DNA from 2 places in the Streptomyces sp. NPDC026246 genome. Region 2 is predicted to be linked to the other one. Evidence: predicted binding sites of a transcription regulator. Region 2 holds the regulator's gene; the other holds the start of a gene.

Region 1 (15,296 bases), on a different contig from region 2:
GCGGACGCGGACCTGACCATCCTGCTCCAGCAGCACCGCACCTATGACCTCCAGGGCCTGTCCGTGAAGGCGCAGCTCCTGCTGGACACGCGGGGGGCGGCCCCCACGGGGGCGGCGCACCGGTTGTGAAGGGGGGCGCGTGGGGTGCGACAGCCGGAGGACTGCTGGCATGCGGCACCCGGCCCGGGTACCTTACGAAAACAGACGGAGCCCACCGCAGCGGTCACTGCGGCGGGCCCCTGGATGGATCACGGAGTGTCCGCCCCTAGTCTTCGTGGGGGCGGCCGCTCACCATCCGAAGATCCGCAAGATCCACCTCCTCCGGCACTGCACCGTCCGAAGACGGAGTCGGTCCCAGCGAGTGGGCTTGCGGTGACATCCCAGGGGCGGGGTCCGGACCATGTCCTCGGAAGGGGGCACCGGAAGAACCGGGGCGCCGATCACGGACATCAGCGGCTCACCGTCGCCGCTCACCGACCTGAACGGCCCGCAGGCAACCGTGCGTCCCCCTGCGGCGACGAGCGCCCCCGGGCAGGCCGCTCGGGCATGCGAAAGGGCCCGGCCACTCCCCGAGTGACCAGGCCCTTCTCACGCTGAGCGGGTTACCGCCGGTGCTGCGAGTCCGCCACCGTGACCTCGACGCGCTGGAACTCCTTCAGCTCGCTGTAGCCGGTCGTGGCCATCGCGCGGCGCAGGGCGCCGAAGAGGTTCATCGAGCCGTCGGGCGTGTGGGACGGGCCCGTGAGGATCTCCTCCAGGGTGCCGACGGTGCCGAGGGCGACCTTCTTGCCGCGCGGCAGCTCCTCGTTCACCGCCTCCATGCCCCAGTGGTGACCCTTGCCCGGCGCGTCGGTGGCCCGGGCCAGCGGGGAGCCCATCATGACCGAGTCCGCGCCGCAGGCGATCGCCTTGGGCAGGTCGCCGGACCAGCCGACACCGCCGTCGGCGATCACGTGCACGTACCGGCCGCCCGACTCGTCCATGTAGTCGCGGCGGGCCGCGGCCACGTCGGCGACCGCCGTCGCCATGGGGACCTGGATGCCGAGCACGTTGCGCGTGGTGTGCGCGGCGCCGCCGCCGAAGCCGACCAGCACACCGGCCGCGCCGGTGCGCATCAGGTGCAGGGCCGCCGTGTAGGTGGCGCAGCCGCCGACGATCACCGGGACGTCGAGCTCGTAGATGAACTGCTTCAGGTTCAGCGGCTCGTGCGCGCCGGAGACGTGCTCGGCGGAGACCGTCGTACCGCGGATGACGAAGATGTCCACACCCGCGTCCACGACCGCCTTGGAGAACTGGGCGGTGCGCTGCGGGGAGAGCGCGGCGGCGGTGACGACGCCGGAGTCGCGCACCTCCTTGATGCGCTGCCCGATCAGCTCCTCCTTGATGGGGGCCGCGTAGATCTCCTGCAGGCGGCGGGTCGCGGTCTCCGCGTCCAGGCCGGTGATCTCGTCGAGCAGCGGCTGCGGGTCCTCGTGACGCGTCCACAGGCCCTCGAGGTTCAGCACGCCGAGGCCGCCCAGCTCGCCGATGCGGATGGCGCTGGCCGGGGAGACGACCGAGTCCATGGGGGCGGCCAGGAAGGGCAGCTCGAAGCGGTAGGCGTCGACCTGCCAGGCGATCGAGACCTCCTTCGGGTCCCGCGTACGGCGGCTGGGGACGACGGCGATGTCGTCGAAGGCGTACGCCCGGCGGCCGCGCTTGCCGCGCCCGATCTCGATCTCAGTCACGTCTGTGGCCTTTCCCTGATGCGTTGCAGCGTCTTCCAGTATCGCCGACGGCACGACGAGGGCGGCCCCGGATGCCCCGGAGCCGCCCTCGGAAGGCGGGGCCGCTACTTGCTGCGGCTGTAGTTCGGCGCCTCGACCGTCATCTGGATGTCGTGCGGGTGGCTCTCCTTGAGACCCGCCGACGTGATGCGGACGAAGCGGCCCTTGGACTCCATCTCCTCGATGGTGGCGGCGCCCACGTAGCCCATGGTCTGGCGCAGACCGCCGACGAGCTGGTGCAGCACGTTGGCCAGCGGGCCGCGATAGGGCACCTGGCCCTCGATGCCCTCGGGCACGAGCTTGTCGTCGGAGGCGACCTCGGCCTGGAAGTAGCGGTCCTTCGAGTACGACCGGCCCTGGCCGCGGGACTGCATCGCGCCGAGCGAGCCCATGCCCCGGTAGGACTTGAACTGCTTGCCGTTGATGAACTGCAGCTCGCCGGGGGACTCCTCACAGCCGGCGAGGAGGCTGCCCAGCATGACCGTGTCGGCACCGGCGGCGAGCGCCTTGCCGATGTCGCCCGAGTACTGCAGGCCGCCGTCGCCGATCAGCGGCACACCGGCCGCCCGCGCGGCGAGGGACGCCTCGTAGATGGCGGTGACCTGCGGGACGCCGATGCCGGCGACCACGCGGGTGGTGCAGATGGAACCGGGGCCGACACCGACCTTGATGCCGTCGACACCGGCGTCGATCAGTGCCTGGGCGCCGTCGCGCGTGGCGACGTTGCCGCCGATCACGTCGACGCCGACGCTCGACTTGATCTTCGACATCCAGCTGAGGGCGTTGCTGTTGTGGCCGTGCGAGGTGTCGACGACCAGGAAGTCCACGCCGGCCGCGGCGAGCGCCTGGGCGCGCTCCAGGGCCTCGGGGCTGGCGCCCACGGCGGCACCGACGATCAGCCGGCCCTCGGCGTCCTTGGCCGCGTTCGGGTACTGCTCGGCCTTGACGAAGTCCTTGACCGTGATGAGGCCCTTGAGGACACCCGCGTCGTCGACCAGCGGCAGCTTCTCGATCTTGTGACGGCGCAGCAGCTCCATGGCGTCCGGGCCGGAGATGCCGACCTTGCCGGTCACCAGGGGCATCGGCGTCATGACCTCGCGCACCTGGCGGGAGCGGTCGGACTCGAAGGCCATGTCGCGGTTGGTGACGATGCCGAGCAGCCTGCCGTTGCCGTCGGTGACGGGCACGCCGCTGATGCGGAACTTGGCGCACAGGGCGTCGGCCTCGCCGAGCGTGGCGTCCGGGTGCACCGTGATCGGGTCGGTGACCATGCCCGACTCGGACCGCTTCACCAGGTCGACCTGGTTGACCTGGTCCTCGATGGACAGGTTGCGGTGCAGTACGCCGACGCCGCCCTGGCGGGCCATCGCGATCGCCATGCGCGACTCGGTGACCTTGTCCATGGCGGCGGACAGCAGCGGGATGTTGACCCGGACGTTGCGGGAGATGCGGGACGAGGTGTCGACCGCGTTGGGGAGCACTTCCGATGCACCCGGCAGCAGCAGCACGTCGTCGTAGGTCAGCCCGAGTGTCGCGAATTTACCGGGCACTCCGTCGACGTTGGCAGTCATGACACCTTCCCCAAATGGCCTTGATCGGTGCGGATGTCCATGCTAACGGGCAGCGGGGCTGTCTCATTCCACGGTTCCGCCCTGCTCCGGGCTTCGTATGTTCGTACGGAAGCGGTGCGCCGCCGGTTCAACCCGGCGGCAGTTCGGCGGGACTACTGCTCGGCCAGCGCGCGCAGGCGGCTCAGCGCCCGGTGCTGCGCCACGCGCACGGCGCCGGGTGACATTCCCAACATCTGGCCGGTCTCCTCCGCCGTGAGGCCCACCGCGATGCGCAGCAGCAGCAGCTCGCGCTGGTTCTCGGGCAGGTTGGCCAGCAGTTTCTTGGCCCACTCGGCGTCGCTGCTGAGCAGGGCGCGCTCCTCCGGCCCCAGGGAGTCGTCCGGGCGCTCGGGCATCTCGTCGGACGGGACGGCCGTCGAACCGGGGTGCCGCATCGCCGCGCGCTGCAGGTCGGCGACCTTGTGGGCGGCGATGGCGAAGACGAAGGCCTCGAAGGGGCGCCCGGTGTCCCGGTAACGGGGCAGGGCCAGGAGCACCGCCACGCAGACCTCTTGGGCGAGGTCCTCGACGAAGTGCCGGGCGTCGCCCGGCAGACGCGACAGCCGGGTGCGGCAGTAGCGCAGGGCCAGGGGGTGGACGTGGGCGAGCAGGTCGTGCGTGGCCTGCTCGTCACCGTCGACGGCGCGGTGGACGAGCGCACCGATCGCCCCTTGGGCTTGGGCCGCCTCGTCGTCACGCATCGGTCCATGGTGCCCTGCGGCCGAAGGGTCCGCGGCACCGCGCCCGTTGTTGTGCACCGAAGCGTTATGAGCAGGTGCGCCGGAACTCATCCCCTGCGCCCTCCCCTTCCGCTCGACCGACTCGTCCCCGAGGAACTCCACACCCTCAAGGATGCGGCATCCGCGGCGAAACAAGCAGCGGGCTCCCGGCCGACGCCCGGCCCACCCCTGCCGACCTGGCGTTCCCTGCCCGCAGCGCGACCGCGGCGACCTGTGCGGTCACCGGCGGGGCCTGCCGTTCGGATCATCCGGGGGAGGTGGGTCGTCGGCTGCCGACTGCCGGGCGCGCGGCCCGGACCGGGCCGGTCTCGCCAGTCCCCTCCGGTGCAGGCGTCGGCGGCCGGCTCCCGCCCGGGCGGGTGCGGCCCGCGCGGGGGCATCCACGTGCCCCCGCTCTCCGGCCGGCGCCGGGAACTCGTCACCGGCGCTGCCGCGCTGCCGTCGGTTCTCTGCGGCCTGATCCAAACGACAGGCTCTAGCGCACCAGACCCCATCGGAAGCCGAGCGCCACGGCGTGGGCCCGGTCCGAGGCGCCGAGCTTCTTGAACAGGCGCCGGGCGTGGGTCTTGACCGTGTCCTCGGAGAGGAACAGCTCGCGCCCGATCTCCGCGTTGGAGCGGCCGTGGCTCATGCCCTCCAGGACCTGGATCTCACGGGCCGTGAGCGTGGGCGCGGCGCCCATCTCGGCCGAGCGCAGCCGGCGCGGGGCCAGCCGCCACGTCGGGTCGGCCAGGGCCTGCGTCACCGTCGCGCGCAGCTCGGCGCGGGAGGCGTCCTTGTGGAGATAGCCGCGGGCTCCGGCGGCGACCGCGAGGGCCACACCGTCCAGGTCCTCGGCGACGGTGAGCATGATGATCCGCGCACCGGGGTCGGCGGACAGCAGCCGCCGCACCGTCTCGACGCCGCCCAGTCCGGGCATGCGTACGTCCATCAGAATCAGGTCCGAGCGGTCGGCCCCCCAGCGGCGGAGGACTTCCTCGCCGTTGGCCGCCGTCGTCACACGCTCTACGCCGGGCACGGTCGCGACCGCACGGCGGAGCGCCTCTCGGGCAAGCGGGGAGTCGTCGCAGACGAGAACGGAAGTCATGGCCGCCCTCCGCAGCTGATGCGCGTCACCTTGAGCCTCCAGGCTGGTACGAAATCGTCACCTGTGCGGTCGACCGTCTCGGACACCCGCCCGAGCCCTTGTTCCTTCAACCGCCTCGCACTCTCAACGACGGTCACTCGAAAGAGTTACGGGGGCGGTCGCCATCTTCGGCACTCTACGTGAGGGGGCGGACACGGTGCAGACATGCGCAGCAGACCCGCGAACTTTCATCACAACCTATGCCCCATTCAGACCCATTTCTTCCGCTTTGCCAGTGTCTGGAGCTAGATTCGCAATGAGTCATATTTTCATCTCCTTAGATCGTAGTTGTACGGTCGTAGACACCGGATCCGCCCAAGACGGCTACAAGGGGTCACGCAATGGCAGATTTCTCCCGCCTTCCCGGACCGAACGCGGACCTGTGGGACTGGCAGCTGCTGGCTGCTTGTCGAGGGGTGGACAGCTCGCTCTTCTTCCATCCGGAGGGCGAACGCGGTGCGGCTCGGAGTGCTCGCGAGAACTCGGCCAAAGAGGTCTGCATGAGGTGCCCGGTACGCGCGGAGTGCGCCGCTCACGCCCTGGCGGTGCGTGAGCCGTACGGCGTGTGGGGCGGCCTGACCGAGGACGAGCGCGAAGAACTCATGGGGCGGGCGCGCAACCGGCTGGTGTCGGCGTCGGCATCGGGCGGGCACACCGCCTCGAACAACTGAAGGAACGTTTCTCTAACCGGCACGCGCACGCGTGCCGTTGGTTTGTGGACGCGTGTGGGAGGGGTCAGCGGCGGGCGGCCCGGGCCAGCTGGTCGAGGGTCGCCGCCACCGCCGGGACCTGGGCGAGATCGGGCAGGGTCAGCGCGACGATCTCCCGGCGCACCGCCGGCTCCAGCCGCACGGTCCGCACGCCCCGGGGCCGTACGGACTCGACGGCCAGCTGGGGCAGGACGGCCACGCCGAGGCCGGCACCGACCAGGCCGACCACGGCCGGGTAGTCGTCGGTGGCGAAGTCGATGCGCGGCGTGAAGCCGGCCGCCGCGCACACCTCGGTCAGCTGGCCCCGGCAGCGCGGGCACCCGGCGATCCAAGGCTCCTCGGCGAGTTCGCCGATGGCGACGGACCGCGCCTGCGCGAGCCGGTGCCGTTCCGGCACGAGCGCGACGAGCCGGTCCGACAGCAGGGGCCGTACGACGAGGTCGTCCCACTCCTCGGCGCCCGCGGCGCCCTCGTAGCGGAAGGCGAGGGCCACGTCGCAGTCGCCCTCGCGCAGCAGGCCCACGGACGCCGGGGGCTCGGCCTCCTCCAGGGAGACGCGGGTGCCGGGGTGGGCCGCGCGCAGGGCGGCGAGGGCCGTGGGGACGAGCGTGGAGCTGCCGCTGGGGAAGGAGACGAGCCGGACCCGGCCCGCGCGCAGCCCGGCGATGGCGGCGACCTCCTCCTCCGCGGCCGTCAGCCCGGCGAGGATGCCGGCCGCGTGCCGCACGAGGGACTCGCCGGCCTGGGTCAGGCGCATCTCCCGTCCGGCGCGGATCAGCAGCGGGGTGCCCACGGAGGTCTCCAGGGCCTTCATCTGCTGGCTGACGGCGGGCTGGGTGCAGCCCAGCTCGCGGCCGGCGGCGGAGAAGGAGCCGGTGGCCGCGACGGCGCGCAGGACGCGGAGGTGGCGAGCTTCGATCACCCTTCGAGGATAAGGGACCCTTTGACCGCGAGGCGAATAATGCGTCGACACTTTGGGGGCCGTTCGCCTAGCGTGCGGGCATGGAGCTGTTGTCAGTGAACCTGGGCCGCGCGAAGGCAGTCGCGTACACCGACAACCCCGACGGGGTGACCGGGATCGACAAGCGGCCGGTGGACCGTCCGGTGCGGGTGTCCGCGCCGGGACCGAAGGGGATCGGCGGGAGCGGGCTCGCCGGCGACGCGGTGTGCAAGCTGCAGCACCACGGCGGCGACGACCAGGCCGTGTACGCGATGGCCCGCGAGGACCTGGACGAGTGGGAACGCGAGCTGGGCCGGACCCTGGCCGACGGCTCCTTCGGGGAGAACCTGACCACCCGGGGCCTGGACGTCTCCGGTGCGCTGATCGGGGAGCGGTGGCGGATCGGGCCCGAGGTGGTGCTGGAGATCACCTCCGGGCGCATCCCCTGCCGCACCTTCCAGGGCCACCTGGACGAGAAGGGCTGGGTGAAGCGGTTCACGCAGCGCGGTGCGCCCGGGGCGTACCTGCGGGTGATCGTGCCCGGGGACATCCGCGCGGGCGACGCCGTCGAGATCGTGCACCGGCCCGGGCACGACGTGACCGTGGCGCTGGCCTTCCGGGCGGCGACGACCGAGCGGGCACTGCTGCCCCGGCTGCTCGCCGCGGGCGAGGCGCTGCACCCCGAGCTGCTGACGGCGGCCCGCGAGTACCGGGACGCGTACGGCTCCTGACCGCGGCTCACCACGCCGGTCCGCACCGGTCCTTCACCACGCCGGTCCGCACCGGCCCTCCACCACGGACGGCCCCGCGGGCAAGCGGACGCATGGGATCCGGGTCACTACGCTTCTGCCATGACAACGGCTCTGATTACGGGATCGACGGCAGGCATCGGAGCCGCGTTCGCGCGGCGACTGGCGGCCGACGGGCACAACCTGGTGCTGGTGGCCCGGGACACCAAGCGGCTCCGGGAGCAGGCGACCGAGCTGCACGACCGGCACGGCATCGAGGCCGAGGTGCTGACGGCCGACCTCGCGGAGGACAAGGGCATCGACACCGTCGCCGACCGCCTCCGGGACCGCAGGAGCCCCGTCGATCTGCTGGTCAACAACGCCGGCTTCGGCAACAAGGGCCGTTTCCTCGAGGTCTCCATGGCCGACGAGCTGCGGATGCTGAAAGTGCACTGCGAGGCGGTGCTGCGGCTGACCGCGGCGGCGACGGAGGCCATGCGGGAACGGGGCCGCGGCGGTGTCGTCAACGTCGCCTCGGTCGCGGCCTTCGTCCCGCGCGGGACCTACAGCGCCTCCAAGGCGTGGGTCGTGCAGTTCACCCAGGGCGTCGCGCGGGACCTGGGCAGCAGCGGGGTGCGGCTGATGGCGCTGTGCCCCGGGTTCGTCCGCACCGAGTTCCACGAGCGGGCCGGCATGGGCACGGACAACATCCCCGGCTGGATGTGGCTCGACGCGGACAAGCTGGTGGCGGCCGCGCTGCAGGACCTCGCCCGCGGCAAGACCCTGTCCATCCCCGACCCGCGCTACAAGGCGCTGATGGGCGCGGCGAAGCTGGTGCCGCGGGGGGTGCTGGGGGCCGTCTCCTCCCGTACGGGGCGGAAGTACGGGCCGCAGTGACCCGCTGACGGCACACGCGGCAGCCGCCCGCCGGCCTCCCTCCCGGGCGGCGGCCCGCCCCACGCGCCCCCTTCGTCAGAAGTGCTCGACCTTCGTGCCGTCCGGGGTCTTGTAGCAGCCGGAGACGAGATCGAAGCTGAGCTGCGGCGGATCGTCCTTCGCCATCGCCACGATCTTCACGCTCACCTTCTTCCCGTCATGGTCGGCAACCAGGTTCATGTTCTTGTTCATGCTGGTGTCCGGCCCGTACGAGACGACTTTCCAACCGTGCTTGGGCAACTCCTCCTTGAGCTGCTCCATGGCCCGGCCCAACTCGGCGGCGGACACCGGATAGAAGCTCCACGGATGGAACACCCGGAAGTACTTCTCCGGGTCCTTGTCCGAGCAGTCCGTGACACCGGCGCGGCTGTCGGACGCCTTCCCCTTCACGCCGATCAGGTCGTAGAGGTCCCTCGACACCCTCTCCAACGAGTCCGCGGCCTCGGCGGAGGTGCTCGTGCCGGCGGAGGGGACCCCGCCGGCCTTGTCATCCGTCATGCTGCAGCCGGCCGATCCGGCGAGGGCGAGGGCGAGGGGCACGACGAGCACAAGGGCACCGGGCGCCTTCACGTGTGGCCCTTGGTCCGCCTCGGCACGGGACAGGTCATCTCGTCGTTCCCTTCGTGTGCGGGTTGCTGCTTCCTGTGCGTCCACGCGTCGGGCGGTGGTCACCACGGCACGCGGTCGCTCCGACGGCCGGCGCTGCTCGCGAACGGGCGGAGCCCCGGTCCCTTGGGGGACCGGGGCTCCGTGGGAGCGGATCGGCTCAGTGGGCGTGGCCGTGGCCGTGGCCCGCGGCGGCCGGCTCCTCCTCTTCCTTCTTCTCGACGACCAGGGTCTCGGTCGTGAGGAGGAGGGAGGCGATGGAGGCGGCGTTCTCCAGGGCGGAGCGGGTGACCTTCACCGGGTCGATGACGCCGGCCTTCACCAGGTCGCCGTACTCACCGGTGGCGGCGTTGAAGCCCTGGCCCTTGTCGAGCTCGGCGACCTTCGAGGTGATGACGTAGCCCTCAAGGCCGGCGTTCTCGGCGATCCAGCGCAGCGGCTCGACGGCGGCCTTGCGGACCACGGAGACACCGGTGGCCTCGTCGCCGGTCTTGCCGAGGTTGCCCTCGAGGACCTTGACGGCGTGGACGAGGGCGGAGCCACCACCGGAGACGATGCCCTCCTCGACCGCGGCGCGGGTCGCGGAGATGGCGTCCTCCAGACGGTGCTTGCGCTCCTTGAGCTCGACCTCGGTGGCGGCACCCACGCGGATGACGCACACGCCGCCGGCCAGCTTCGCGAGGCGCTCCTGGAGCTTCTCGCGGTCCCAGTCGGAGTCCGTGGTCTCGATCTCGGCCTTGATCTGGGCGACGCGGCCCTGCACGTCTTCCTTGTTGCCGGCGCCGTCGACGACCGTGGTGTCGTCCTTGGTGACGGTGACGCGGCGGGCGGAGCCGAGGACGTCCAGGCCGACCTGGTCGAGCTTGAGGCCGACCTCCTCGGAGACGACCGTGGCGCCGGTGAGGACGGCCATGTCCTGCAGCATCGCCTTGCGGCGGTCGCCGAAGCCGGGGGCCTTCACGGCGACGGCGTTGAACGTGCCGCGGATCTTGTTCACGACCAGGGTCGACAGGGCCTCGCCCTCGACGTCCTCGGCGATGATCAGCAGCGGCTTGGAGGCGTTGGCCTGGATGACCTTCTCCAGCAGCGGCAGCAGGTCCGCGATGGCGGAGATCTTGCCCTGCGTGATGAGGATGTACGGGTCGTCCAGGACGGCTTCCATGCGCTCCTGGTCCGTCACGAAGTACGGCGACAGGTAGCCCTTGTCGAAGGCCATGCCCTCGGTGAAGTCCAGCTCCAGGCCGAAGGTGTTGGACTCCTCGACGGTGATGACACCGTCCTTGCCGACCTTGTCCATGGCCTCGGCGATGAGCTCGCCGACCTGCTGGTCCTGGGCGGACAGCGCGGCGACGGCGGCGATGTCGGACTTCTCGTCGATCGGGCGGGCCGAGGCGAGCAGGTCGTCGGAGACGGCCTTGACGGCGGCGTCGATGCCCTTCTTCAGGGCGGCCGGGGAGGCACCGGCGGCGACGTTCTTCAGGCCCTCGCGCACGAGCGCCTGGGCGAGCACGGTCGCGGTGGTCGTACCGTCACCCGCGATGTCGTTGGTCTTGGTCGCCACCTCCTTGACCAGCTGGGCACCGAGGTTCTCGTACGGGTCCTCGATCTCGACCTCGCGGGCGATCGTGACACCGTCGTTGGTGATGGTGGGGGCGCCGAACTTCTTGTCGATGACGACGTTGCGGCCCTTGGGGCCGATCGTCACCTTGACCGTGTCGGCAAGCTTGTTGACGCCGCGCTCGAGGGCGCGACGGGCGTCCTCGTCGAACTTCAGGATCTTCGCCATGGGAGCGTGAGCCCTCTTCCGGAATCTGGGGTAACGGCAACTGCGCCCCGGGCGCCCGGCTTATTGGCGATCGCGGGGGCCAGGGGCGCAGTTCAAAGCAAGGTGCTTCGGGTGAATTACTTCTCGATGATCGCGAGCACGTCGCGGGCCGAGAGGACGAGGTACTCCTCGCCGTTGTACTTCACCTCGGTGCCGCCGTACTTGCTGTAGAGCACGACGTCGCCGACGGAGACGTCGAGCGGAAGACGGTTGCCGTCCTCGAAGCGGCCCGGGCCCACGGCCAGGACGACGCCCTCCTGGGGCTTCTCCTTGGCGGTGTCCGGGATGACCAGGCCAGAGGCGGTGGTCTGCTCGGCGTCGAGCGGCTGGACCACGATGCGGTCCTCGAGCGGCTTGATGGCAACCTTGGAGCTGGTGGTCGTCACGATCCGACCTCCCCCTTCGGAGATCTCACGGGGTTAACTGTCTGAGGTGGCGACCAGGTGGATCCGTCGTCGCGGGTGCCGGACCTGCCCGTCGCTGTGTTGGCACTCTCCAGGGGGGAGTGCCAGACCCGAGACTATGACTGCGATTAGCACTCGGTCAAGCGGACTGCTAATTGCCCGCGGCGCGTCGGTCGGCCGACCGCTCCCGCGCGCTCCCCAGGTGGTCCTCCAGGCGGTTCTCAAGGTGGCCCAAGGTGGCCCTCCGGGCGGTCCTCAAGGTGGTCCTCCAGCCGCCCCACCCGCAGCCCCCGGCGGTCGATCTCGCGCAGCAGGCGCCGCGTCCGCTCGGCGAGCGTCAGGGAGTCGGTGTCGCCGGACGGCACCGAGACGATGTCGCCCGGCCGCAGCCGCCGCCCGCCCCGGCGGTAGTCCAGTTCCCCGTCGCCGTCCAGGGACGCGCGCCACAGGACGACCGCGCGGATGCCGCAGTCGGCTGCGGCGCGCAGGGTCGTCGTGTCGTAGGTGCCGTAGGGCGGCCGGAAGAGGTGGGGCCGGACACCGAACCGGGCCCGGAGCTTGTGCTGCTGGCCGCAGATCTCCGCGCGCTGGCCGGCGTAGGGCAGTCCGCGCAGGGCGGGGTGGTCGAGCGTGTGGTTCTGCAGGGAGGCGCCGACCGCGCGCAGCCGGGCGAAGTGGGCGTAGCCGGGGCCCACGACGCTGTCGGTGAGGAACAGGCTGACGGGGAGCCGTCGTTCGCGGACCAGGCCGACGAACCGGGGGTCGCGCTCGGCGCCGTCGTCGTAGGTGAGGAAGACGACCGGGTCGCGGGTGGCGACGTGGTCGACGACGGGCGGCAGGTCCGGTCCCCGGGGGCCGTCGGCTGCCCGGGGGCCGTCGGCCGGTGTCCCGCCCGCCATGGTCGAGCGGCTCGTCGCCGGGGCCCGGCCGTCGGCGTCGCCCGGGCGCTCCCCCGGTGCCGTGGCGCAGCCCGCGAGCAGGGCCAGACCCGCGCACAGGGCGGCCGCCCGCCGCCTCACAGGTAGTCCTCCAGCCGCCCCACGGCGTATCCCTCGGCCGTGACCTTGTTCAGGAAGCGGCGGAGCATGTCGGGCATCGTGCCCTTCCACTCGTCGCGGCCCCGGAAGTGCGTCAGCACGATGTCTCCCGGGCGCAGGTCGCGGTCCGCCTCCCGGTACTCCCAGTGGTCGGCGAAGACCTCCTCGTTCCACAGGGGGACGTGCTCGATGCCGCAGGCCTTGGCGGCGCGCAGGGTCGACCGGTCGTAGCTGCCGTAGGGCGGGCGGAAGAGAGTGGGGCGCTTGCCGAAGCGCTCGGCGATGTAGCCCTGCATGCCGCAGATCTCGCGCTTCTGCGCCCGGTGGGTCATGCCGCGCAGGTTCGGGTGGTGCAGGGTGTGGTTGTTCAGGACGACGCCCTCGGCCTGCATGCGGCGGAAGTAGCGGGGGTCGTCCTTGACCAGGTAGCCGCTGAGGAACGCCGTGTAGGGGACGCCCAGCTCACGTGCCATCCGCAGGAACGAGGGGTCCTTCTCGGCACCGTCGTCGATGGTGAGGAAGACGACCTTGTCGCGGGTGGGGACCCGGGTGAAGACGGGCGGCAGCGCCAGTTCCCGGTGGTCGTCCACCTCGAAGCCCTTGCGGGTCTTGATCCTGGGCTTGCGCTCGGGGGCCGGCGGGGCGGACAGCGGGACGGCGCGCAGTCCCCACCGGCGGGCCGCGGCGACCCGGGCGGTGTGGGCGGAGCGCAGCTTGGAGGCGTAGGAGTCCAGGGCGCGGGCCGGGGGTGCCTTCAGGGGCTGCTGGCCGCCGGCCGGGACGACTCCGCTGTCGCCCCCCTGCGCGCAGCCCGAGGCGATGGCGGCCAGGGCGAGCACGGCGAGACCGATCCGCAGACCGCCGTAGGCCCGGCTCTTGTCGCTTTGACCGCCGTGCGCCCGGCTTTTGTCATTTTGTACGACTGCTCGCATGGAGCGGGATCCTCGCAGCCCGCCCGGACGAACCGGCCCCGACACCGCGGCCGCTCCCCCACGGTCCACCGACTGGCCCACACCCCCGTCGGGCCGGTCGTGGTCGACAATGATCCGGTGAACGACCTCGCACCCCTCCTCACCCCCGAAGGCCGCGCCCTCCTCGACGAGGTGCGCGACACCGACCCGGCGCAGGAGCTGGCGGTGGCGACCCGGCTGCGGCGCGAGCACCCGGCCGAGCTGGTGTCGGCGGCGCTCGGGCAGGCGCGGCTGCGGCAGCGGGCGGTGGTGAAGTTCGGCGCGGAGGACGCCCGGCGGATGTTCTTCACGCCGAACGGGGTGGAGCAGTCGACCCGGGCGAGCGTGGCCGCCTACCGGGCCGGGCGGATGGCCGCCCTGGGCGTGACCTCGGTCGCCGACCTGTGCTGCGGCATCGGCGGCGACGCGATCGCGCTGGCCCGGGCGGGGATCCGGGTCCTGGCCGTGGACCGGGACCCCCGCACGGCCGAGGCGGCCCGGGCCAACGCCGGGGCGCTGGGTCTGGCCGACCTGATCGAGGTGCGCGAGGCGGACGTCACGGACGTGGACACCGCCGGGTACGACGCCGTCTTCGCCGACCCCGCCCGGCGCGGCGGCCGGGGCCGGATCTTCGACCCCGAGGCCTACTCGCCGCCCCTGTCCTGGGCGGTGGCCGCCGCCCGCCGGGCGCCGCACGCCGCGCTGAAGGTCGCTCCGGGCATCCCGCACGAGGCGGTCCCGCAGGACGCCGAGGCGGAGTGGATCTCCGACGGCGGGGACGTGAAGGAGGCGGTGCTGTGGTTCGGCACGGGCCCGGGCGCGGGACGCGCCCCCCTGGCGCCGGGCCCGGGAGCCGTGCGCGCCACCCTGCTGCCGGGCCCGCGCAGCCTGCTCTCGCGCGGCCTGCCCGACCCGGAGGTCCGCCCGCCCGGCCGCTACCTCTACGAGCCGGACGGCGCGGTCATCCGCGCCCACCTGGTCGCCGAGGTTGCCGAGGAGGTCGGCGGCGGACTGCTCGACGCGACCATCGCCTACGTCACGGCCGACACCCTGCACCCGACCCCGTACGCCACCGCCTACGAGATCACCGACCATCTGCCCTTCAACGTCAAGAAGCTCAAGGCCCTGCTGCGGGAGCGGCGGGTGGGCACGCTGACGGTGAAGAAGCGGGGCTCGGCGGTCGAGCCGGAGGAGCTGCGCCGCAAGGTCAAGCCGCAGGGTCCGCACGCGGCGACGGTGTTCCTGACCCGGGTCGCCGGCGCCCCGGCCATGCTCGTCGGGCACCCGGCCTGACGGTCGGGTCTGCTCGGCGCAGCAGCGGTTGCCGCTCCCGTTCGTCGCGCGTCGGCCGGCGGCCGGGCGGCGCCGGGCCCTCAGGCGGTGGCCCGGCCGTGGCCGGCAGGACGCCGGCCACGGGTTCTTTCCGCGGCCGCGTTCCCGCCGGTCACCGCAGTGACTCCCAGAGCCTCCCGGCCGCCGGCTCGTCCGCGACCACCCGGTTGGGGTCGGCGGGGGCCGGCACCACGGGCATCGTGACCGTGCGGACCGCGTCGGCCGACAGCCCCCGCAGGCTCCGGCCCAGCCGGCTCAGCTCCGCCAGGGAGTCCAGGCCGGTGTCCGTGGTCAGGCCCGCGGTCGCCGCGTCGGCGACCCGGTAGAGCTTCGCGGGGTCGGTGAGCAGGTCCTCGGCCGCGATCTGCTCCAGCAGGGCCTTCACCAGCTTCTGCTGCAGGCCGATGCGGCCGAGGTCGCTGCCGTCGCCTATGCCGTGCCGGGTGCGGGCCAGGGCGAGGGCCCGGTCGCCGTCGAGGTGGTGGGTGCCGGCCTTCAGGTGCAGATGGCTGTCGTCGTCGGAGATGTCCTCCTCGGTGGTGACGGTGACACCGCCGAGCGCGTCGACCAGCCGGGCGAACCCCGA
Region 2 (15,296 bases):
CAGATCGGTCGAGTACTGGCGCATTCGCACGACGATAGGGAAACCCGCCGGACGCTCACGACGACACGCCGAAACGCGCGGCCAGCGCGTCGCGTTGGGCGCGGACGAACGCCGCGTCCACCACCGCTCCGTGACCGGGCACGTACAGCGCGTCCTCGCTGCCCAGGGCGAGCAGGCGGTCCAGGGCGGCCGGCCACTGCGCGGGCACGGCGTCCGGACCCGCCTGCGGCTCACCCGACTCCTCGACCAGGTCGCCGCAGAACACCACCTCGGGATCGCCCGGCACCAGCACGGCCAGGTCGTGCGCGGTGTGCCCCGGACCCACGTTCGCCAGCAGCACCTGCCGGCCGCCGCCCAGGTCCAGGGTCCAATCGCCGGAGACCAGGTGCCCGGGCGGAGCCAGCCGCTCCGCCGCCTCCCGGGCCGCGGAGGCCGCCAGGCCCTGGCGCACCGCGTCCTCGCGCAGTTCCTCGCGGTCCCGCGCCCGCGACAGCACCGCGTCCACGCCCACCGCGCCGAAGGATTCGGTGCCGGGAAGCGCCCCGGCACCGAGAACGTGGTCGAAATGCGGGTGGGTCAGCGCGAGATGTGTCACACGCCGACCGGTGAGCGCCTGCGCCTGCGCGCCCAGCCGCGCGCCCTCGGTGAGGCTCGACCCCGCGTCGATCATGAGGACCGCCCCCTCGCCGACGACCAGCCCGATCGTGCAGTCCCACACCGGCAGCCTGCACCGTCCCACACCCGCGGCCACGCGCTCCCACCCGAGGTCTTCCCAAGTCACCGTCATACCGGGACGCTAGCGGTGCGCCCCGCCCCGCGGCGCGACGGCGCACGACCAGCCTTGCCGGGGGCGTACCCCACCGCCGTACACTGGGCCGGGGAATGCTGGCACTCGCACGCGCAGAGTGCCAGGCCGCGAACGGCGGGCAACGGGCGGACGACTTCTGGAGGTGTGCGCGATGCTCAGTGAACGCAGACTGCAAGTGCTGCGCGCCATCGTCCAGGACTACGTCGGCACCGAGGAGCCGGTCGGCTCCAAGGCCCTCACCGAGCGGCACAACCTCGGCGTCTCCCCGGCGACCGTGCGCAACGACATGGCGGCCCTGGAGGACGAGGGGTACATCGCCCAGCCGCACACCAGCGCCGGGCGGATCCCCACCGACAAGGGCTACCGGCTGTTCGTCGACAAGCTCGCCGGAGTCAAGCCGATGACCGCGCCCGAGCGGCGCGCGATCCAGAACTTCCTCGAGGGCGCCGTCGACCTCGACGACGTCGTGGCGCGCACGGTGCGGCTGCTCGCGCAGCTCACCCGCCAGGTCGCCGTCGTGCAGTACCCGTCGCTGACCCGCTCGACCGTGCGGCACGTGGAGCTGCTGGCCCTCGCGCCCGCGCGGGTGATGCTCGTGCTGATCACGGACACCGGGCGGGTCGAGCAGCGCGTGGTGGACTGCCCGGCGCCTTTCGGCGAGGCCTCGCTCGCGGATCTGCGCGCGCGCCTCAACAGCCGCGTGGCGAACCGCCGTTTCGCGGATGTGCCGAGTCTGGTGGAGGATCTCCCGGAGGCGTTCGAGCACGAGGACCGGGGTACGGTCTCCACGGTGCTCTCCACACTCCTGGAGACGCTCGTCGAGGAGAACGAGGAGCGGCTGATGATCGGCGGCACCGCCAATCTGACCCGCTTCGGTCATGACTTCCCCCTCACGATCCGGCCCGTGCTGGAGGCGCTGGAGGAGCAGGTCGTGCTCCTCAAGCTGCTCGGCGAGGCGAAGGATCCGGGCGTGACCGTACGGATCGGTCACGAGAACGCCCACGAAGGACTCAACTCCACGTCCGTCGTGTCGGTCGGCTACGGTTCGGGCGGCGAGGCAGTCGCCAAGCTCGGCGTGGTCGGACCGACCCGCATGGACTACCCGGGAACGATGGGAGCGGTACGCGCAGTGGCACGGTACGTCGGACAGATCCTGGCGGAGTCGTAGTGGCCACGGACTACTACGCCGTACTCGGCGTGCGCCGCGACGCGTCGCAGGAAGAGATCAAGAAGGCCTTCCGGCGGCTCGCCCGCGAGCTGCACCCGGACGTCAACCCCGATCCGAAGACCCAGGAGCGGTTCAAGGAGATCAACGCCGCTTACGAGGTGCTGTCGGACCCGCAGAAGAAGCAGGTCTACGACCTCGGCGGCGACCCGCTCTCGCAGGCCGGCGGCGGCGCGGGCGGCTTCGGAGCCGGTGGCTTCGGGAACTTCTCGGACATCATGGACGCCTTCTTCGGCACGGCGTCGCAGCGCGGACCGCGCTCGCGCACCCGCCGCGGCCAGGACGCGATGATCCGTATCGAGATCGAGCTCGACGAGGCCGCCTTCGGTACGACCAAGGACATCCAGGTCGACACCGCCGTCGTCTGCAACACCTGCAACGGCGAGGGCGCGGCCCCGGGCACCTCCGCCCAGACGTGTGACATGTGCCGCGGCCGCGGTGAGGTCTCGCAGGTCACCCGGTCCTTCCTGGGCCAGGTCATGACGTCGCGCCCCTGCCCGCAGTGCCAGGGCTTCGGCACGGTCGTCCCGACGCCGTGCCCCGAGTGCGCGGGTGACGGCCGTGTCCGGTCCCGCCGGACGCTCACGGTGAAGATCCCGGCCGGTGTGGACAACGGCACGCGCATCCAGCTCGCCGGTGAGGGCGAGGTCGGCCCCGGCGGCGGTCCGGCCGGTGACCTCTACGTCGAGATCCACGAGCTGCCCCACGCGCAGTTCCAGCGGCGCGGCGACGACCTGCACTGCACGGTCACGCTCCCCATGACGGCGGCGGCCCTCGGCACGAAGGTGCCGCTGGAGACGCTGGACGGCTTGGAGGAGGTCGACATCCGCCCCGGCACCCAGTCCGGTCAGTCGATCCCGCTGCACGGCCGTGGTGTCACGCACCTGCGCGGTGGCGGGCGCGGCGACCTCATCGTGCACGTCGAGGTCCAGACCCCGACCAAGCTGGACCCCGAGCAGGAGCGCCTCCTGCGCGAACTGTCCAAGCTCCGCGGCGAGGAGCGCCCCACGGGCCAGTTCCAGCCGGGCCAGCAGGGGCTGTTCTCGCGGCTGAAGGACGCGTTCAACGGGCGCTGAGCCCGCGACCGGAGCGACTGACGGAGACCCGGAGCGGCGTCGACGGCGCCGCCGGGAGAGGGTTGGCGCAGCCGTCGAGCGCGGCTGCGGAAGCGGGCATTCCTCTGGTCTATGCCACACGGCAGGCCGGTTTCGGACGGGCGCGGAGGACGTGACAACATGCGGTCATGTCCTCCGCTCTGACCGATCTCTTCCCGCTCCCGATCGTGCAGGCCCCCATGGCGGGCGGCATCTCCGTGCCGCAGCTCGCCGCCGCCGTGTGCGAGGCGGGCGGGCTCGGGTTCCTCGCCGCCGGGTACAAGACCGCCGACGGGATGTACCAGGAGATCAAGCAGCTCAAGAGCCTCACGGGCAGGCCGTTCGGCGTCAACGTCTTCATGCCGCACCCGGATCTCGCCGACCCCGCCGCCGTGGACGTCTACGCCCACCAGCTGGCCGGTGAGGCGACCTGGTACGAGACCGAGCTCGGCGACCCCGAGAGCGGACGCGACGACGGCTTCGAGGCCAAACTCGTCGTGCTGCGCGACAACCCCGTGCCGGTCGTGTCGTTCCACTTCGGCGTCCCGGACCGCGAGGTGATCGACACCCTGCACCGCGTCGGGACCTTCGTCCTGGCCGCCGCGACCACCCCGGACGAGGCCCGGGCCGTGGAGCGGGCCGGCGCGGACGGCGTCATCGCGCAGGGCGTCGAGGCCGGCGGCCACCAGGGCACCCACCGGGACACCCCCGAGGCCGACGGCGGCGGCATCGGACTGCTCTCCCTGGTCGCGCAGGTGCGCGAGGCCGTCACCATCCCGGTCGTCGCCGCGGGCGGCATCATGCGCGGCGGCCAGATCGCCGCCGTGCTCGCGGCGGGGGCCGGCGCCGCGCAGCTCGGCACGGCCTTCGTCCCCACGCACGAGTCGGGTGCGCACGCCCTGCACAAGCAGGCCCTGACCAATCCCCTCTTCGTCCGCACGGAACTGACCCGGGCCTTCACGGGCCGCCCGGCCCGCGGCCTCGTCAACCGGTTCGTGCGCGAGCACGGCCCCTACGCGCCCGCCGCCTACCCCGAGGTCCACCACCTCACCGCGCCGCTGCGCAAGGCCGCCGCCAAGGCGGGCGACGCCCAGGGGATGGCGCTGTGGGCCGGGCAGGGGCACCGGATGGCGCGGGAGATGCCCGCCGGGCATCTGGTCGAAGTGCTCGCCGGGGAACTCGCCGCCGCCCGTGCGGCGCTGGCGGGGGGTGCGCGATGACCGCGCCGGTGTTCGTGGTCGAGCACTTCCGGGCGGGCGGCGGCGGCCGGTACGTGCTCGACGGGCCCGAGGGGCGGCACGCCGTCTCGGTGAAGCGGCTGCGGGCCGGCGAGGACGTCGTCCTCACGGACGGCGCGGGACGGTGGGCGGACTGCGTCGTGCTCGGTACCGAGGGCAAGGACCGGCTGATCGTCCAGCTCGACTCGGTGAGCGAGGAGCCGGCGGAGCAGCCCCGGGTGACCGTCGTGCAGGCCCTGCCCAAGGGCGACCGGGGCGAACTGGCCGTCGAGACCATGACCGAGGTCGGTGTCGACGCGATCGTGCCCTGGGCCGCCGCGCGGTGCATCACGCAGTGGAAGGGCGAGCGCGGGGCCAAGGCCCTGGCGAAGTGGCGGGCGACGGCCCGCGAGGCCGGCAAGCAGTCCCGCCGGGTGCGCTTCCCCGAGGTCGCGAACGCCGCGACCACCAAGCAGGTCGCCGCGCTGCTCGCCGGGGCGGACTTCGCGGCCGTGCTGCACGAGAGCGGCGAGGAGCCCCTGGCGACGACGGCTCTGCCGTCCACCGGCGAGATCGTGCTGGTCGTCGGCCCCGAAGGGGGCGTGTCGCCCGAGGAGCTGGCGCTGTTCGAGGAAGCGGGGGCCGGGGCGTACCGCCTCGGGCCCAGCGTGCTGCGCACGTCGACGGCCGGTACGGCGGCGGCCTCCGTACTCCTCGCCCGCACGGGCCGCTGGTCCTGACCTCCTCGCTCGGGAGGCACTGCCCCGAGGGGGATCTGACGGAGCCTCAGGAGCGGCTTCCGCTGCGCGGTTGACGCCTTTGCGCCCTACCGCGCCGACCCCGTCGGTGGCAGGCTGCCCCCATGATGGGGGCATTCAGGAGGATTCGGCGGGGGTCGCGGGGGCGTCGCACGGCGGTGGCGGCGGTGTTCGCGGTGGTCGCCGTGGGCGGTGCCGTCGCGTGCGAGCCCGGCGGCATCAGCTCCGCGTCCGTCGCGTACACCGTCGACGAGACCGTGACCAAGGAGCTGAACCGGCAGAAGGCGGGCGTGCGCTGGCTGACCTGCACGGCCTCCTACGGCAACGGCGGCAAGGCGTCGCCGTCGGCGGGCGGGTCCGGTGAGCGGACCGTCGCCTCGGTCGACTGCCAGGGGGAGACGAAGGACGGCAAGGACATCGACGTCACGGGCCGGGTCACCCACGCCGTCGAGGGCGCCTGCGTGCGCGGCACCATCACCGCGAAGGTCGACGGCAAGACCTGGTTCACGGTCGACGGGCTCGGCGACTGCGACCGCACCAGCCCGCCGCCGGTCGGCGGGGGCGGGAACGGGCAGCCCGGACCGGCCGTCACCGTGACGGTCACCCAGACCATCTGGTGCGACCGCTACCCGGACTGCCGCCCCGTCGAGGGCAAGTGATCCGAACCCTGTCCGCGCGACGGCGTCCCTGCATAGGGTGATCGGGTGACATCGCCTGCTTACCTCCGGTTCCCCCATGTGCACGGTGACCTGGTCGCCTTCACCGCCGAGGACGACGTGTGGCTCGCCCCGCTCGACGGCGGCCGGGCCTGGCGGGCCAGCGCCGACAACGTGCCGGTGACCCAGCCCCGGATCTCGCCCGACGGCACCACCGTCGCCTGGACCTCCACCCGTGACGGCGCCCCCGAGGTGCACATCGCCCCGGTCGACGGCGGCCCGGCGAGGAGACTGACGTACTGGGGCAGCCTGAAGACGCAGGTGCGCGGCTGGACCGCCGGGGGCGAGGTCCTGGCGATCAGCACCGAGGGGCAGGCCAGCCTGCGCCGCACCTGGGCCCGTGCCGTGCCGCTGGACGGCGGCCCGGCCGCCACCCTGCCCTACGGACCCGTCGGGGACGTCGCCCACGGCCCGCACACCGTGCTGCTGTCCGCGCCGATGGGCCGCGAGGCGGCCTGGTGGAAGCGCTACCGCGGCGGCACCGCGGGCAAGCTGTGGATCGACCGCGAGGACGACGGGGAGTTCGTGCGGCTGCACGAGGACCTCGACGGCAACATCGAGTACCCGCTGTGGGTGGGGGACCGGGTCGGCTTCCTCTCCGACCACGAGGGCACGGGCGCCCTGTACTCCTCCCTCGCCGACGGCTCCGACCTGCGCCGGCACACCCCCCTCGGGGGCTTCTACGCCCGGCACGCCGCGACCGACGGCAGCCGCGTCGTCTACTCCAGCGCCGGTGAACTGTGGCTGCTCGACGACCTGGACGGATCCGAGCCGCGCCGGCTCGACGTGCGCCTCGGCGGGCAGCGCGTCGACCTCCAGCCGTTCACGGTGAACGCCTCCCGCTGGTTCGGCTCGGCGTCCCCCGACCACACCGCCCGCGGCAGCGCCGTGTCCGTGCGCGGCTCCGTGCACTGGGTCACCCACCGCTCCGGCCCGGCCCGCGCGCTCGCCGCGACGCCCGGCGTCCGGGCCCGCCTGCCCCGCACGTTCCGCGCCGACGGCGAGGAGTGGGTGGTGTGGGTGACGGACGCCGAGGGCGACGACGCCCTGGAGTTCGCGCCCGCCACCGGCCTCGCCCCGGGCGCCACCCCGCGCCGGCTCGCCGCCGGGCAGCTCGGACGGGTGCTGGACCTCGCCATGGCGCCCGACGGCAGCCGTGCCGCCGTCGCCTCCCACGACGGGCGTCTGCTGCTGGTGGAGCGGGAGACCGGCGAGGTGCGGACGGTGGACCGCAGCGAGGACGGCGACATGTCCGGCCTGGTCTTCTCCCCCGACTCGGCCTGGCTCGCCTGGTCCCACCCCGGCCCGCGCCCCCTGAGCCAGCTGAAGCTCGCCAACACCACCGACCTGTCGGTCACCGAGGCCACCCCGCTGCGCTTCCAGGACTACGCGCCGGCGTTCACGGCCGACGGCAAGCACCTCGCCTTCCTGTCGACCCGCGCCTTCGACCCGGTCTACGACGAGCACGTCTTCGACCTGGCCTTCGTGGAGGGCGCCCGGCCGCACCTGATCACCCTCGCGGCCACCACGCCCTCCCCGTTCGGCCCGCAGCGGCACGGCCGCTCCTTCGAGACGCCCGACCGGGAGGAGACCCCCGACAGCGAGGGCACCCCGACCACGCGCATCGACCTGGACGGCCTCGCCGACCGCATCGTGCCCTTCCCCGTCGAGGCCGCCCGCTACTCCGGCCTGCGCGCCGCCAAGGACGGGGTGCTGTGGCTGCGGCACCCGGTCAGCGGGGTGCTCGGCGCGGCCCGCGCCACCCCGGACGCCCCCGAACCCAAGACCGAACTGGAGCGCTACGACCTCGCCCAGCAGCGCCTCGAGCACCTCGCCGCGGACGCCGACCACTTCGAGGTCAGCGGCGACGGCAAGCGGGTGCTGCTGTGGACCGACGGACGGCTCAAGGTCGTCCCCAGCGACCGGCGTGCCTCCGGCGACGACGACAGCGACTCCAACATCACCGTCGACCTGGGCCGCGTACGCCAGTTCATCGACCCGGCCGCCGAGTGGCGGCAGATGTTCGACGAGAACGGCCGCATCATGCGCGACCACTTCTGGCGGCCGGACATGAGCGGCGTCGACTGGGACGGCGTCCTGGACCGCTACCGCCCGGTCGTGGACCGGTGCGCCACCCACGACGACCTGGTCGACCTGCTGTGGGAGGTCCAGGGCGAGCTGGGCACGTCGCACGCCTACGTCACCCCGCGCGGCGGCCACGGCACCGGCCCCCGTCAGGGACTGCTGGGTGCCGACATCTCCCGTCACGAGGACGGCAGCTGGCGTGTGGACCGCATCCTGCCCTCGGAGACCTCCGACCCGGACGCCCGCAGCCCGCTGGCCGCGCCCGGCGTCGCCGTGCGCCCCGGGGACGCTCTCGTGGCGATCGCCGGGCAGCCGGTCGACCCGGTCACCGGCCCCGGACGGCTGCTGGTCGGCACGGCGAACAAGCCGGTGGAACTGACGATCTCCCCGGCCGGTGGAGGCGAGCCCCGGCACGCCGTCGTCGTCCCGCTCGCCGACGAGGAGCCGTTGCGCTACCACGCCTGGGTCGCCGACCGACGCGCCTACGTCCACGAGAAGTCCGGCGGCCGTCTCGGCTACCTCCACGTCCCGGACATGCAGGCGCCCGGCTGGGCCCAGATCCACCGCGACCTGCGCGTCGAGGTCGCCCGCGAGGGCCTGGTCGTCGACGTCCGCGAGAACCGCGGCGGCCACACCTCCCAGCTCGTGGTGGAGAAGCTCGCCCGGCGCATCGTCGGCTGGGCCGTCCCGCGCGGCATGCGCCCCTACAGCTACCCCGAGGACGCCCCGCGCGGCCCGGTCGTGGCCGTCGCCAACGAGTTCTCCGGCTCGGACGGCGACATCGTCAACGCCGCCATCAAGGCGCTGGGCCTCGGACCGGTCGTCGGCACCCGCACCTGGGGCGGCGTCATCGGCATCGACAGCCGCTACCGCCTGGTCGACGGCACCCTGGTCACCCAGCCCAAGTACGCGTTCTGGCTGGAGGGTTACGAGTGGGGCGTGGAGAACCACGGCGTGGACCCGGACGTGGAGATCGTCCAGCGCCCGCAGGACCACGCGGCGGGCCGGGACACCCAACTGAACGAGGCGATCCGGCTGGCGCTGGAGGCGCTGGAGTCCAGTCCGGCCAAAACGCCGCCGGCCGTGCCGACCTTCTAGGGGCGCGGGACTCCGTCGATGTGCGGCTCCGCCGCGGGAGCGCGACCAGCCACAACACACCCGCACCAGACGACGATACGATGCCCGGGTCGGAGCTCGACGTCGGCCAACCCTCGGAGGAGACATGGCAGGGGAACCCCAGGACGACTGCCTGTTCTGCAAGATCGTCGCGGGCAGCATCCCGGCGACGGTCGTGCGTGAGACGGAGACGACCCTCGCCTTCCGGGACATCAATCCCCAGGCCCCGACGCACGTCCTGATCATCCCCAAGGCGCACCACGAGAACGCCGCCGCCCTCGCCGAAGCCGACCCGGCCCTCACCGCGGACCTGCTCCGCGAGGCCCGGGCCGTCGCCGAGGAGGAGAAGCTCGACAGCTACCGCCTGGTGTTCAACACCGGCAGCGGCGCCGGCCAGACGGTCTGGCACGTCCACGGCCACGTGCTCGGCGGCCGCGGTCTGCAGTGGCCCCCGGGATGACGCGCCTTGTCCGTACGTGAACTCGTGGTCCTCGGCACCGCCAGCCAGGTGCCGACCCGGCACCGCAACCACAACGGCTACCTGCTGCGCTGGGACGGCGAGGGCATCCTCTTCGATCCCGGCGAGGGCACGCAGCGGCAGATGCTGCGTGCCGGGGTGGCCGCGCACGACCTGAACCGGATCTGCGTCACACACTTCCACGGCGACCACAGCCTGGGCCTGGCGGGCGTGATCCAGCGCATCAACCTCGACCGGGTCCCGCACGAGGTCACCGCCCACTACCCCCGTTCCGGGCAGCGCTTCTTCGACCGGCTCCGGTACGCCACCGCCTACCGCGAGACCGTCGGCGTCACCGAGGCGCCGGTCGCCGCCGACGGCCCGCTCGCCCGCACCGGCGGGTATGTGCTGGAGGCCCGGAAGCTGTCGCACCCCGTGGAGTCCTACGGCTACCGGATCGTGGAGCCCGACGGCCGGCGCATGCTGCCCGAGCGGCTCGCCGCGCACGGCCTCAAGGGCCCGGACGTGGGCCGCATCCAGCGCGAGGGCTCCCTCGGCGGCGTCTCGCTGGAGGACGTCAGCGAGGTGCGGCGCGGGCAGCGGTTCGCGTTCGTGATGGACACCCGGCTGTGCGACGGCGCGTACGCGCTGGCCGAGGGCTGCGACATGCTCGTCATCGAGTCGACCTTCCTCGACGAGGACGAGCAACTCGCCGTCGAGCACGGTCACCTGACGGCTGGTCAGGCCGCGCGGGTGGCCCGGGAGAGCGGGGTGCGGCACCTGGTGCTGACCCACTTCAGCCAGCGCTACGGCGAACCTGAGGAGTTCGAGCGGCAGGCGCGGGCCGCCGGGTACGAGGGCGAGCTCAGCGTGGCACGCGACCTACTCCGGGTACCGGTTCCGAAGCGTCGGTGAAACGCCCGTACGATGCTTTGATGCCCCTCCCCAAAGCCGAACTGCACCTTCACATCGAAGGCACCCTGGAGCCGGAGCTCGCCTTCGAGCTCGCCGCGCGCAACGGCGTCACCCTGCCCTACGCCGACACGGACGAGCTGCGCGAGGCGTACCGCTTCGAGGACCTGCAGTCCTTCCTGAACCTGTACTACGAGCTCATGGCCGTGCTGCGCACCGAGCGGGACTTCGAGGACCTGGCGAACGCCTACCTGGCCCGGGCCGCCGCGCAGGGCGTGCGGCACGCCGAGATCTTCTTCGACCCGCAGGCCCACACCGGGCGGGGTCTGGACCTCGGCACGGTCGTCGAGGGGCTGTGGCGCGCGCTGGGGAGCAGCGAGGCGAACCACGGTGTCTCGACCCGGCTGATCCTGTGCTTCCTGCGCGACGAGTCCGCCGAGTCGGCCCTGGCCACACTGGACGCCGCCCAGCCCTACCTGGACCGGATCACCGGGGTCGGCCTGGACTCCGCCGAGGTCGGGCACCCGCCGGTGAAGTTCCGCGAGGTGTACGAGAGGGCCGCGGCGCTGGGGCTGCGCCGGGTCGCGCACGCTGGTGAGGAGGGGCCGCCCGAGTACATCACCGAGGCGCTGGACGTCCTCGGTGTCGAGCGGGTCGACCACGGGCTGCGCTGCGTGGAGGACCCGGCGCTGGTGGAGCGGCTGGTGCGCGACCGGGTGCCGCTGACGCTGTGCCCGCTGTCCAACGTCCGGCTGCGCACGGTGGACACCCTCGCCGAGCACCCCCTGCCGGCCATGCTGGACGCGGGCCTGATGTGCACGGTCAACTCGGACGACCCGGCGTACTTCGGCGGCTACGCCGGGGACAACTTCGCCGCCGTGCGCGAGACGCTCGGACTCGGCGAGGAGCGGCTGCGCGAGCTGGCCCGCAACTCCTTCCTCGCCTCGTTCCTGGAGGACGACGAGGAGCTGCGGGCGCGCTACCTGGCCGAGGTCGAGGCGTACACCTTCGGCTAGGCCGTCACAAGGCCTCGGACCCCGCCTTGCCGTAGGCGCGCTGGGCGGGGACGGCCGGGGCCTCCACGGGGATCTCCACCACGGGCTGCTCCGGGGCGCCGATCTCCGGGACCGCGCCGGTGGGCGTGCCGGTGGCGACGGCGACCAGCGCGGCCGGGTGGCCGCCGCGGCGGCGGATCGCGCCGGGAAGCAGCGGGCGCCCGCCGGTGTGCAGGGCGACGGCGGTCATCGGCAGGGCGATGACCAGCAGCCCGGCCCCGAGGACGGCGCCCATCGCCGGGAAACCGGCCTGCGCCGACAGGACGCTGCCGGTCAGCGGCCCGGCCGCCGTGCCCAGCGAGGACGCCGAGCCGACCAGGACCGCCCACCGCCCGCGCGGGTCGAGCGAGGCGGCCAGTCCGATCAGGTAGGACAGCACCACCGGGTACAGCGTGTTCCAGGCGATCTCCCCGGCGGCGAAGCTGCCGAACCCGGTCGCGGAGGCGCTCAGCACGATGCAGCCGGCGATGAGCGTGGTGCCCAGGCCGATCGGCACCGCCCGGCCGAGCCGCGCCCCGAGGGCGCCGGCCGCGAGCACGCCGGTGAGCCCGGCGCCCAGGGCCACGGCGAAGACGGCTCCGACGGTGGCCTCGCCGAGGTGCGCCTGCTCCAGGCCGATCCGGCCGCTCACGCCCCACAGCGAGTTCTGGGCGAGCGACCAGCACACCATGGCGGCGGCCAGCACCAGCCCGGAACGGGCGTGCGGCAGACGGGCCGTGCCGGTCCGGACCGGGGTCGGGGGAGTCCCGGCGGGCAGCTTGCCGGTCAGCGGCCACACGGCCGCGGCCGTGAGGGCGATCGCGGCGAGCGGCAGCCCGTGGCCCGGGCCGAGGTGAGGCACCGTCAGATAGACGGCGCCCGCGAGGGCGGAGACGCTGAGCAGCCCGGCGGTGGAGGCCCGGTGGGGGTCCTTCTGCCCGGCGATGAGGGCCGCGGCGACGGTGGTGGCCGTGCCGGAGCCGACCCCGCCGATCATCGCGCCGGTGACGACGGCCGGGACGGCGGTGGTCAGGGCGGCGCCGCCGTAGCCGAGCAGGGCCAGGGCGAGGCCGAGCCGGGCGAGTGTGCGGGCGCCGATCCGCTCGACGCGTGCGGCCAGGGCGAATCCGGCGGCGGCCGAGCTCAGCAGCAGGGCGCTGCCGACGGCGCCGGCCTGGGTGGCGGAGAGCGCGAGCCCGGAGTCGAGGCGGCCCACGGTGGTGGGCAGCAGATACGGGGCGAGGTACCCGGCCGTGAAAAGGGCGACGAGGGGCCAGGGAGTGGTGCGGGGGGCGAACACGGGCGTTCCCAGGGCGTGCGAAAGGAGCGGCGATCAGGGGGGAGGGGCGACGACCGTCGACGGACAGGAACGCGCGGGCAATTTGTATCAAGCAAGTACTCGGACACGGGAGCCGGATCGATGTGATCTGGAGCACATTGAGTTTGGTGGAGGGAAGCCCGGGTAAACGCGCCCCTTCGCCTGGTCGGGACCCTTGTCGCGCCCCGCCGTGGTCGCACCTGTTGACGTTCGCATACACAGCCAGCATTCTCATACGTGGATGACGTCTACGTGAGGAGATGACGTGAGCGCTGGTGCGGTAGCGGTCGCGCGGCGGCTGCGCGAGGGCATGGCGAACGGGGTGCTGTCCTTCCCGCTGACCGCCTTCCGCGACGACGGCACCCTCGATGCGGACGGCTGCCGCGCCCACGTCGCGGACCGGCTCGCCGCCTCCCCCGGCGCGGTCTTCCCCGCCTGCGGGACCGGCGAGTTCTTCTCCCTGGACGAGGACGAGTACCGGCGGGTCGTGGCCCTCACCGTCGAGGAGGCCGCGGGCCGGGTCCCCGTCGTCGCCGGCATCGGCTACGGCTGGGCCCAGGCCGCCCGGTTCGCGCGCATCGCCGAGGACGCCGGAGCCGACGCCCTGCTCGTCCTGCCGCACTACCTCGTCGAGGCGCCGCAGGACGGCCTCGCCGCCCAGGTCGAGCAGATCGCCGCCCGCACACCGCTGCCGCTGGTCGTCTACCAGCGCGGCCGGACCGCCTTCACCGCCGACTCCCTGCGCCGCGTCGCCGCCCTGCCGACCGTCATCGGCCTCAAGGACGGCCACAGCGACCTCGACCGGCTCCAGCGCCTCACCCTGGCCGCACCCGAGGACTTCCTGTTCTTCAACGGCGCCGCCACCGCCGAGGTCCAGGCCCGCGCCTACGCCGCCGTCGGCGTCCCCGCCTACTCCTCGGCCGTGCACGCCTTCGCCCCCGAGATCGCCGGCGCCTTCTTCACCGCCCTGCGCGACGGCGACGACGGCACCGTCGACAAGCTCCTGCGCGGCTTCTACGTCCCGTTCGTCGAGCTGCGCGACCGCGTCCCCGGGTACGCCGTGTCGCTGGTGAAGGCCGCCGCCCGCCTGCGCGGCCAGGCCGTGGGCCCCGTACGCGCCCCGCTCACCGACCCCGCACCGGCCGACCTGGCCGCCCTCACCGCCCTCCTCGCCACCGGACTCGACCTCGTGGGAGCCGCCCCGTGAACCTCGCCATCACCGACGTACGGCTGACGCCGATCCTGGTCGCGGACCCGCCGCTGCTGAACACGCAGGGCGTCCACCAGCCGTACACGCCCCGGCTGATCGTCGAGGTCGTCACGGCGGACGGGGTCACCGGCGTGGGGGAGACCTACGGCGACACCAAGTACCTGGAACTGGCCCGGCCCCTGGCCGAACGGCTGGAAGGACACCCGGTCAGCGATCTGAACGGGCTGTTCACCCTCGCGGACCGGGTCGCGGTCGACGGCTCCCGGGTCGAGACCGCCGTCGACGTCGGCGGGCTGCGCGGCGTCCAGACGGCGGACAAGCTCCGGCTGTCCGTCGTCTCGGCCTTCGAGGTCGCCTGTCTCGACGCCCTCGGCAGGGCCCTCGGCCTGCCCGTGCACGCGCTGCTCGGCGGCAAGGTGCGCGACGCGGTCGAGTACAGCGCCTACCTGTTCTACAAATGGGCCGCCCATCCCGAGGGCGTCCCGGCCGGGACCGACGACTGGGGCGCCGCCCTCGATCCGGCCGGAGTGGTCGAGCAGGCCCGCCGCTTCACCGAACGCCACGGCTTCACCTCCTTCAAGCTCAAGGGCGGCGTCTTCCCTCCCGACGAGGAGATCGCGGCCGTGCGCGCCCTCGCGGAGGCCTTCCCCGGGCACCCGCTGCGGCTGGATCCCAACGGCGCCTGGTCGGTCGGGACCTCCCTGCGCGTGGCCGAGGAACTGGGGGACGTCCTCGAGTACCTGGAGGACCCCGCCCTCGGCACGCCGGCCATGGCCGAGGTCGCCGCCAAGACGGGCGTGCCGCTGGCCACCAACATGTGCGTGACGACCTTCGCCGAGATCGAGGAGGCCTTCACCCGCGACGCCGTCCAGGTCGTCCTCTGCGACCACCACTACTGGGGCGGGCTGCGCCGCACGCAGCAACTCGCCGCCGTGTGCCGCGCCTTCGGGGTCGGCGTGTCGATGCACTCCAACACCCACCTGGGCATCTCGCTCGCCGCGATGACCCACGTGGCCGCCACCGTCCCGGACCTCCACCACGCCTGCGACTCCCACTACCCGTGGCAGTCGGAGGACGTCCTCACCGAGCGGATCGCCTTCGAGAGCGGACGGGTGGTGGTGTCCGACGCCCCCGGGCTCGGCGTGGAACTGGACCGCGAGCGGCTGGCCGTACTCCACCGGCGCTGGCTGGAGGACGACGGGGCGCTGCGGGACCGGGACGACGCGGCGGCCATGCGGATCGCCGACCCGGGGTGGGTGACGCCGACGATGCCCCGCTGGTAGCGGCCGCTTCCCCGCGGCGTGGTGCAGACTGGCCTGATCCGCACCACGTCAGGGAGCGCATCG

Evidence for each region. Region 2 encodes HrcA, which represses chaperone genes, less so after heat shock. Its sites were predicted from a motif close to TTNGCACTCNGNNNNNCNGAGTGCNAA; they were not measured.
Region 1: groES (co-chaperone GroES) is a predicted target of HrcA. The motif match lies at 11,520-11,546, and genes of this name have one in related genera.

What each region holds. Positions count from the first base shown of each region.
Region 1 covers NZ_JBVHPJ010000003.1:102,874-118,169, reverse strand. Annotated here, with positions in the region: gene ACZ4M5_RS08750 (nucleotide sugar dehydrogenase) at 1-129, shown strand, start outside; gene ACZ4M5_RS08745 (GuaB3 family IMP dehydrogenase-related protein) at 603-1,727, opposite strand; gene guaB (IMP dehydrogenase) at 1,832-3,337, opposite strand; gene ACZ4M5_RS08735 (sigma-70 family RNA polymerase sigma factor) at 3,490-4,077, opposite strand; gene ACZ4M5_RS08730 (response regulator transcription factor) at 4,592-5,203, opposite strand; gene ACZ4M5_RS08725 (WhiB family transcriptional regulator) at 5,584-5,913, shown strand; gene ACZ4M5_RS08720 (LysR family transcriptional regulator) at 5,978-6,874, opposite strand; gene ACZ4M5_RS08715 (MOSC domain-containing protein) at 6,955-7,623, shown strand; gene ACZ4M5_RS08710 (SDR family NAD(P)-dependent oxidoreductase) at 7,744-8,517, shown strand; gene ACZ4M5_RS08705 (hypothetical protein) at 8,593-9,126, opposite strand; gene groL (chaperonin GroEL) at 9,323-10,948, opposite strand; gene groES (co-chaperone GroES) at 11,065-11,373, opposite strand; gene ACZ4M5_RS08690 (polysaccharide deacetylase family protein) at 11,613-12,371, opposite strand; gene ACZ4M5_RS08685 (polysaccharide deacetylase family protein) at 12,407-13,360, opposite strand; gene ACZ4M5_RS08680 (THUMP-like domain-containing protein) at 13,478-14,671, shown strand; gene ACZ4M5_RS08675 (LCP family protein) at 14,823-15,296, opposite strand, start outside.
Region 2 covers NZ_JBVHPJ010000002.1:351,542-366,837, reverse strand. Annotated here, with positions in the region: gene ACZ4M5_RS05785 (DUF3097 domain-containing protein) at 1-24, opposite strand, end outside; gene ACZ4M5_RS05780 (MBL fold metallo-hydrolase) at 56-787, opposite strand; gene hrcA (heat-inducible transcriptional repressor HrcA) at 960-1,976, shown strand; gene dnaJ (molecular chaperone DnaJ) at 1,976-3,109, shown strand; gene ACZ4M5_RS05765 (nitronate monooxygenase) at 3,277-4,347, shown strand; gene ACZ4M5_RS05760 (16S rRNA (uracil(1498)-N(3))-methyltransferase) at 4,344-5,084, shown strand; gene ACZ4M5_RS05755 (hypothetical protein) at 5,210-5,761, shown strand; gene ACZ4M5_RS05750 (S41 family peptidase) at 5,807-9,001, shown strand; gene ACZ4M5_RS05745 (histidine triad nucleotide-binding protein) at 9,126-9,479, shown strand; gene ACZ4M5_RS05740 (ribonuclease Z) at 9,486-10,391, shown strand; gene ACZ4M5_RS05735 (adenosine deaminase) at 10,412-11,404, shown strand; gene ACZ4M5_RS05730 (MFS transporter) at 11,409-12,722, opposite strand; gene ACZ4M5_RS05725 (5-dehydro-4-deoxyglucarate dehydratase) at 13,051-13,947, shown strand; gene ACZ4M5_RS05720 (glucarate dehydratase family protein) at 13,944-15,233, shown strand; gene ACZ4M5_RS05715 (carbohydrate kinase family protein) at 15,296-15,296, shown strand, end outside.